One region of the Pseudomonas sp. S9 genome, then DNA from elsewhere that is predicted to be linked to it. Evidence: predicted binding sites of a transcription regulator. Region 1 holds the regulator's gene; the other holds the start of a gene.
The links. Region 1 encodes FliA, which starts transcription of late flagellar genes. Its sites were predicted from a motif close to CTAAAGTTTNNNNNNNNNNNGCCGNTAA; they were not measured.
Positions count from the first base shown of each region.

Region 2: a site for FliA is predicted at 2,118-2,145, ahead of PSES9_RS0119385 (methyl-accepting chemotaxis protein). Genes of this name have one in related genera too.

Region 1 covers NZ_AFFX01000001.1:48,302-52,724, reverse strand. Annotated here, with positions in the region: gene PSES9_RS0100280 (chemotaxis protein CheA) at 1-606, opposite strand, end outside; gene PSES9_RS0100275 (protein phosphatase CheZ) at 619-1,407, opposite strand; gene PSES9_RS0100270 (chemotaxis response regulator CheY) at 1,427-1,801, opposite strand; gene fliA (RNA polymerase sigma factor FliA) at 1,932-2,678, opposite strand; gene fleN (flagellar synthesis regulator FleN) at 2,675-3,505, opposite strand; gene flhF (flagellar biosynthesis protein FlhF) at 3,619-4,423, opposite strand, start outside.
Region 2 covers NZ_AFFX01000011.1:133,005-137,427, forward strand. Annotated here, with positions in the region: gene PSES9_RS0119370 (DUF1631 domain-containing protein) at 1-130, shown strand, start outside; gene ampD (1,6-anhydro-N-acetylmuramyl-L-alanine amidase AmpD) at 599-1,150, shown strand; gene ampE (regulatory signaling modulator protein AmpE) at 1,158-1,994, shown strand; gene PSES9_RS0119385 (methyl-accepting chemotaxis protein) at 2,294-4,324, shown strand.

The DNA of each region.
Region 1 (4,423 bases):
CTGGCCCTTGCCGTGCAATTGATCAAGTAGCGACTCGAATTCATCGTCAGTGATTTCATCACTGGCAGCCGGGGCATCGACCTGCTGTGGCGTTTCGTCAAGGGCGTCGAGCAACTGTTCAAATTCGCTGTCGGTAATATCGTTGGAGGTTGCCGCAGTCGGCGCAGTAGCAGGCGCAGCAACAACTGGCGCTGGGCTGGCGACGCCCGCAGCAGGCGTTGGCTCAGCCAGCTGGGCCAATGCAGCCAATAGCTCCGGGGTCGCGGCAGTGGGCGTGACACCTTCGCGTACTTCACTGAACATGCCATTGACGGCGTCCAGTGCCTCAAGCACAACGTCCATCAACTCCGAATCGACCCGGCGTTCGCCTTTACGCAAGATATCGAAGACGTTTTCCGCAATATGACAGCACTCCACCAACTCATTGAGCTGGAGAAAACCGGCACCGCCTTTAACTGTGTGAAATCCCCGAAAAATCGCATTGAGCAGATTCATATCATCCGGGCGGCTCTCAAGCTCAACCAACTGCTCGGACAATTGTTCGAGTATCTCGCCGGCCTCTACCAGGAAATCCTGGAGAATTTCTTCATCGGCGCCGAAGCTCATATGGACGTGCTCCTAAAATCCCAGACTGGACAACAGATCATCGACGTCATCTTGACTCGCTGCGACGTCATCAAGCTTATCGGCATGAATCTGCGGACCTTCACCCTGAGATGGATTTTTTTCTTGTTGTTTTTCTGCACGCAATGCCTCCTGGTCATGTTCGATGCCGGCATAGCGATCAACCTGGGTGGCCATGAGCATCAACTTGAGCAGATTGCTTTCAACTTCAGTGACCAACTGGGTGACGCGCTTGATCACCTGGCCGGTCAGGTCCTGGTAATCCTGGGCCAGGAGAATATCGTTCAAGTGCCCTGACAACTTGCCACTGTCTCGCTCGCTATTGACCAGGAACAACTCGACTCGCTTGGCCAGCTCACGAAAATCTTCGGCGCCCATTTCGCGGCGCATGAAACGCCCCCAGTCGGCACTCAGGCTCTGCGCCTCGGTGCGGATATCATTGACCAGCGGCGCACTCTGCTCGACCAGATCCATGGTGCGATTGGCCGCATCCTCGGTCATTGTCACCACGTAATTGAGGCGTTCGGTTGCGTCGGTAATCTGCGAGACTTCGGTCGCATGGGGCAGGCGCGGGTCAAGCTGGAAGTTGACGATTGCGCTGTGCAGCTCGCGCGTCAGCTTGCCGACTTCGTGATAAAGACCACGGTCGCGCACTTTGTTCAGTTCATTGATAACCTGGACAGCATCACCAAAATTGCCGCGCTCAAGGCTTTCAAGCAATTGGTGGGCATTACTTTTCAGGGTCGATTCAAAGTCACCCACTTGGGAATCATCGTGTTCCATAACAACCTCAGCGCAGACATCAGCCGTTTACACGCTCAAATATCTTTTCTATTTTTTCTTTAAGCACTTGAGCAGTGAAAGGCTTCACCACGTAACCGTTTACACCGGCCTGGGCAGCCTCAATGATCTGGTCACGCTTGGCTTCAGCGGTCACCATAAGTACCGGCAGTTGTTTCAGCCGTTCATCCGCACGCACTGCGCGCAACAGCTCAATACCGGTCATTCCCGGCATGTTCCAGTCAGTCACCAGAAAGTCGAAACTGCCGCTTTGCAGCATTGGCAGTGCAGTGGTGCCATCATCGGCTTCAGCAGTGTTAGTAAACCCCAGATCACGCAGGAGGTTTTTGATAATGCGGCGCATCGTTGAAAAGTCATCAACGATGAGGATTTTCATGTTCTTGTCCAAGTCGACCTCCGTACCTTCCCCAGTGCACTCAGCAGCCTGAATGCACCCTCTAATCGTGAAACCGGCCTGGCTAGGCACCTGCGTGCCTCGCTATACAAGGTTTTCAGTATCCAACTATTTATCCAGCTCGCCACTCGCCCAGGCGCGCACGCAAACGTGCGGCGCACTGGCTGTGCAACTGGCTTACCCGAGACTCGCTCACGCCCAGCACTTCACCAATTTCCTTGAGGTTGAGCTCTTCGTCGTAATACAACGAAATGACCAATTGCTCGCGCTCCGGCAAGTTGCCAATCGCATCGGCAAGCGCTTTTTGAAAGCGCTCTTCCTCGAATTCGCGTGATGGGCCTGATTGACTGCTACTCACATCTTCATGCAGGCCGCTATTTTCTCCGTCCTCAAGCAGGTCGTCAAAACTGAACAGGCGGCTGCCCAAAGTGTCGCCAAGAATGCCGTAGTAATCTTCGAGACTCAATTGGAGTTCGGCCGCAACTTCGTGATCTTTAGCGTCACGACCTGTTTTTGCTTCAATTAATCGAATTGCATCACTGACCATGCGGCTATTGCGATGCACCGAACGCGGTGCCCAATCGCCTTTACGCACTTCATCAAGCATTGAGCCACGGATACGAATACCGGCAAAGGTCTCGAAACTGGCGCCTTTGGAGCCATCGTATTTTTTCGAAGCCTCAAGCAAGCCGATCATTCCGGCCTGGATCAAATCATCGACCTGAACGTTCGCAGGCAAGCGCGCCAAAAGGTGATAGGCAATCCGCTTGACCAATGGCGCATACCGTTCGATTAGCTGATGTTGCAAGTCTTTACCTTGCGCTTTGCTATACATTCGGAGTCCAGACGCCGCTGTCATGCCGGCGTATCAGTAGCAGGTTGTTGCACCAGACGCTCGACAAAAAACTCCAGATGCCCACGCGGATTGGCGGGTAAAGGCCAGGTGCAGACCTTCTGGGCTATTGCTCGAAACGCCATGGAGCATTTTGAACGTGGAAATGCTTCAAAAACTGCACGTTGCTTCTGCACGGCTTTGCGCACCGACTCGTCATAAGGCACGGTGCCAACGTATTGCAATGCGACATCGAGGAAACGGTCGGTGACCTTGCTCAGTTTGGCGAACAGATTTCGCCCTTCTTGCGGGGTGTGCGCCATATTGGCCAACACTCTGAAACGGTTCATGCCGTAATCGCGGTTAAGCAGTTTGATCAGGGCATAGGCATCGGTAATAGACGTTGGCTCATCGCAAACCACCACCAGCACTTCCTGCGCTGCGCGTACGAAACTGACAACCGAGTCGCCGATTCCGGCTGCGGTATCGACAATCAACACGTCAATATTTTCACTGATGTCGCTAAATGCCTGGATCAGGCCGGCATGCTGCATGGGCGATAGCTGAACCATGCTTTGCGTGCCCGAAGCTGCCGGCACAATGCGAATACCGCATGGCCCCTGGATGACCACATCGCGCATGTCGCATTCGCCACTGATGACATCTGCCAGCGTGCGCTTTGGTGTAAGCCCCAGCAGCACATCAATGTTCGCCAGCCCCAAGTCAGCATCCATCAGCATGACGCGCCGGCCTTCCTCGGCCAGCGCCATTGCCAGGTTGACGGACACGTTGGTCTTGCCGACGCCGCCCTTACCGCCAGTAACTGCAATTACTTGCACTGGGTGCATAGCCATTTAATTACGCTCCTTGTTCACGTTGGTCAGAAGCATCCTGTCCATTGAGCTTCGACTAAGATGAACACAACAAGCTTGCATGCAAGCTGTATCAAAGATCATGTGGTGACGCATCAACTCGCCTGTCTAGCCGGTTGCTGGTAAAGACCCGCAAAGACTTCAGCCATGGTGTCTTCGCAAGGTTCTTCCTGTGCTTGAAGGCCAACTGCGCGGCTGACCAACTGATGACTGCGCGGCAGCTGTAGATCATCAGGAATTCGAGGACCATCAGTCACATATGCAACTGGCAGGCGCTGGCTCATCGCCAACCCCAGAACCTCACCCATGCTTGCCGCTTCATCCAGTTTAGTCAGAATACAACCCATAAGCCCACAGCGCTTATAACTATGATAAGCCGATTTCAGTACCTGATTCTGACTGGTCGCGGCCATCACCAGGTAGTTTTTCGCATTAATCGAGCGGCTCGACAAGGCTTCAAGCTGCATTCGCAGCGCCGGGTCGTTGGCTGGCAGGCCTGCAGTATCGATCAAAACCACACGTTTGCGCATCAAGGGGGTGATGACCTGGGTCAACGATTGACTGGGATCAACCAGCGTCACCGGCACATTGAGAATGCGGCCCAGGGTTTTCAGTTGTTCCTGAGCGCCAATGCGATAGCTATCCAGGCTGACCAGCGCGATATTCTGCGCGCCGAACTTCAGTACATAACGCGCCGCCAGCTTGGCAATGGTCGTGGTCTTGCCCATGCCAGCCGGGCCGACCAGGGCAATAACACCACCCTCTTCCAGCGGCTCCTGCTTGGGAACCTGAATCGCGTGAGCCATATGTGCCAACAACATGCGCCAGGCCTGGCGAGGCTCGGCAATTTCGCCAACGCGCTCCAGCAAGGGCCGGGCGACATCCGCGGGCAAGCCCATG
Region 2 (4,423 bases), on a different contig from region 1:
GGAGAAAACGCGCATGGCCTTGGCCATTGAGTTTCGGCGCAATGCCATACGCTTGCTCGATGATGCGCTGTTGTTTGATCGTGCGCTTGAGTCGGTGATCGGTAATTTGCGTCGCTTGAAGAACGGCTGATTTCTCAGAAGCGCTTCAAATAAACGCCCGGCCTAGTGTCGGGCGTTTTGCTGTCTGGGGCTCGCTTATTGTGGTGGCGTGGTGGGCAAGCCTAGCGTTGTCACAACCTACGGATGATGTTTAACCCGTAGGGCGGACAGCGCTTTTTTGTCCGCCGTTTATGGTCTAAACAAGGTCGCTTGGCTATTTGTGGTGGGCAAGCCTCACGTTGCCACAACCTACGGATGATGTTTTAACCCGTAGGGCGGACAGCGCTTTTTTGTCTGCCGTCTATGGTCTAAACAAGGTCGCTTGGCTGTTTTTTGTGGACAAGCTTCGCGTTGTCACACCCTACGGATGATGTTTATCTCGTAGGGCGGACAGCGCTTTTCTGTCCGCCGTTTATGGTGCGCAAGGTTTTGAGCGGTTTTCCCCCTTGGCCCTGTCATGCTGCTGCTCTAGAGTAGTCGCCTGTTTAGAGGAAATTGTATGCAACTGGATTCTCGTACAGGTTGGTTTCAAGGGGTTCGCCACTGTCCGTCACCGAATTGCAATGAGCGCCCGGCGGGTGAGATCTCGTTGTTGGTGATACACAATATAAGCCTGCCACCAGGCGAATTCGGTGGCGGCCATGTACAGGCTTTTTTCCAGAACCGGCTCGATGTTGACCAACATCCCTATTTTGCTGAGATCGCAGCGCTGACTGTTTCCGCGCACTTCCTGATTGAGCGTGATGGCAGCATCACCCAGTTTGTCTCCTGTCTGGACCGAGCCTGGCATGCGGGCGTTTCGTGTTTTGACGGTCGCGAAAACTGTAATGATTTTTCCCTGGGGATCGAACTGGAAGGCACCGATGAGCTCCCTTTTAGCGATGCGCAATATCATGCATTGAAAACCCTGACTTTAGCCTTGCAACGTGCTTATCCGCAGATCACTCTTGAGCGCATGCGCGGCCACAGTGATATTGCTCCTGGACGTAAAACCGATCCGGGCCCGGCGTTTGACTGGCAACGTTTGCGCTCTGGCTTGACTGAACAATGAGGCGGATATGAATTTTCTGGTGTTGCTGCTGGTGCTCTGGGTAGAGAAGTTTTCGTCCTGGCGCAGTGCCGTCCAGCAAGATGGCCCCTGGTTGCGGCTGCTGGCCAAGGTTGAACGCAACAAAAAGCAATTGGCTAGCCCCTGGTTGACGCTCGTTGGCATGCTGGCCTTGCCACTGGTTATCCTGGCGCTGGTTCTCACTGTGTTGTCCACTGTTGCCTATGGATGGCTGGCCCTGCCTGTTCATTTGCTGGTCGTGGTCTACAGCCTTGGGCGTGGCGACTTGTGGGTCGCGCTGGGGCCTTTTCGCGACAGTTGGCGGCGCAGTGACAGTGAGTCTGCTTACCTTGTGGCGCGGCGCGACCTGGGCATTGATGCGCAGGCCCCCGACGCCTTGCTGGCCGATGTGCAGCAATACCTGGTCTGGCAGGCCTATCAAAGTTTCTTCGCGGTTATTTTCTGGTACGCCTTGCTTGGCCCGCTGGTTGCGCTGGCGTATCGGCTATTGGCATTGATCGAAGAGCACTCGCAACAAGCTGCATTGCAAGCGCGAGCCAGCCAGCTGCGTCATGCCTTTGACTGGCTGCCCGCTCGGCTGCTCTGCGTCAGTTTTGGCCTGGTCGGTAACTTCGTGGGCGTCAGCCGGGCGTTGCTGCATGAGTTACTGAGCTGGGATATCAGCGCTGCACGGCTGGTCACCAATGTCGCCAGGGCTGCCAGTGAAGTGACTGCGCCCGTGCTGGGGGAGGCTGGGGTCAATAGCCTCGATGAGCTCTGGCAATTGCTGGTGCGCTGCGCAATTCTTTGGTACGCCATCTTTGCGTTGTGGACCCTGTTCCTCTAAGCCTCTGCAGCATCCCGAGCGTCTCAACCTGTCAGGCCAAGGGCCGGTTGAGCGCTTGATCGCGAAGCGTTGCGCCGCTGAGTGTGTGGTCGTTTATCAGGCGATATTCAGTTCGTCACTTACCTTAAGTTACAGAGAATCAGGTCGATAACAGGTATACATTGTCCCTCGCAGGTGTGATGGATTGTGCTGCCTGGCCAATCGTCCTGTTCTGCTGCGTTGAAGTGCGCGTGAGAAGTTAAAGGTAGTCCGTCTGAGAACTACCAATTAATAAAAATAATTCGATCTGGAGACGTCTTGTGAAGACTGCGTTGTATCCGGCCATCGCTCTGATGAACCGCCTCAGCTTCGGCATGAAGTTTGGTTTGATCAGTATCTTGTTTTTCCTGCCCATGCTGGTGACCAACTACTTCCTGATGCATGACGCTTACCGTCAGTATCAGGTGAGCGAGTCTGCGCGCAACAGCATTGAGTTGCTGTCGAGTTCGTTGAAACTACGTCGAGATGCCGAGCTTTACGCCAATTTACTCAGTGTCGATGCCGAACTGGGCAGTAATAGCACTGGCAGTGGCCTGGCCGACGAGTTGAGCGCGACTAAATCCTCGATCGAGAATAATCTGGCTGGCATGCAGCCTGCTGTCAGTTCAGAGGCGGATCTTGCGGAATTCAACGCCCAGTACGAACAGGTAAAGGCGGCTCTGGAAGCGATTGAGGCAGAGCCATCGCTGCGCAGTAAAGTCAACCTGGGCCGTGAGCTGCTAAGTCGGGCCGGCGTGTTTAGCAAGTTGATCGCCAGCCAGGCTGGCTTGATCCAGGACAGTGAACGGGCTGTACGCCAACTGACGAACCTGCTGATCAGCAGCATGCCCCAGGTGACCCAGGCCCTGGGCCAGGGTCGCGAATTGGGGGCGGCAACCCTGGGCCAGGGGCTGTTGAATTCGGCCGACAGCAACACCTTCGCGGATTTGCTTGAGTTTCTGGAAACCCTCGGTAGCGCTTATTCTGTTGATGTCCAGCAGGCCTTGAGCGCTAGCGAGGATGTGCGCTCGGCACTGGCGGGACTGGCCGATGCCAGCCAGAAATCGCTGCCTGAGGCGATCCGTTTGTTCGAGGATCGAGTGGTAGTAGCCGACTCGCTCAATGCGCCATGGCGCGCCTTCTTTACTGATACCACGGCCTTGATCGCCAAGACCTATGATTTAAGCGATGCCGTGGTCAGCCTGCTTGACCAGCGTCTTGAAACGCGGGTGCAAGCCAGTCAAAACCGAATGGTGCTGATGGCTGTAGCGCTGGGGCTGGTTTTGCTGCTCATCTTCTATCTTTACAGCGGTTTCTATGTGTCGGTTCGTACCAGCCTCAAGCAGCTTGGCCTGACCATGAACCAGGTTGCCACTGGTGATATGACCGTTAGCTTCAAGGCCAGCAGCCAGGACGAGGTCGGGGAGCTGGGGCTGGTGTTCAACGGCACCGTGGTGAAAATCCGCGAGCTGATCAATCGCGTGGGGCAAACGGTTGTCGAGGTTGAGCGCCAGGCTGGGCGGGTTGAGTCGGTGTCCGCGCAGAGCAACCAGGCGGTGGCGGGGCAACTGGGGCAGATCGAGCAGGTCGCCACGGCGATGAACCAGATGTCTGCGACCGCGCAGGAGGTGGCAAGTAGCGCTGCGGCTGCGGTAGGCAGCGCCAACAGCGTCAATGATGAAACCATCAGTGGCCGCGCCTTGCTTGAGTCGCAAGTCAGCAGTATTCAGCGGCTTGCCGGCGAGATAGATCAGTCGGTTCTGGTCATCAACCAGTTGGCCAGCGACAGCGCGTCGATTTCCCAGGTGCTGGACGTGATCAAGGGCGTGGCCGAGCAGACCAACCTGCTGGCTCTCAATGCCGCAATTGAAGCTGCACGCGCCGGTGAGCAGGGCCGGGGCTTTGCCGTGGTTGCAGATGAAGTGCGTAACCTGGCCAAGCGCACACAGCAATCCACTGAAGAAATTGAAGTGATGATTTCAAAACTGCAGGGCGGCGTGGGCGCGGCAGTGAAGACAATGGGCGTGAGCCATAAAATGGCTGATGACACGGTGAGCGAGTCGAGCAAAGTGCAGGCCGCGCTGGAGAATATCCTCGGCGCAGTGGGCATGATCGTTGACCAGAACCAACAAATCGCCGCCGCCGCCGAGCAGCAGACGGCCGTTGCCCATGACATCGACCAGAACATCGTGCAGATCAATCAGGCGGGCGAGCGAACCGCAGAGGGCGCCAGCGATACCGAACAAGCCAGTCGTGAGTTGTCGGCGCAAGTGTCGCAGCTCAAGCAGCTGATTGGTGCCTTCCGCGTCTGAACCGGCGGGCAAGCCCCCCCCGTCAGGCGGGTCTTGCCCGAGAGCAGGGGTGCGCAGGGCATGCCAGCGCAGCCCGCGTCCCTTAAACCTCGGCGCTGC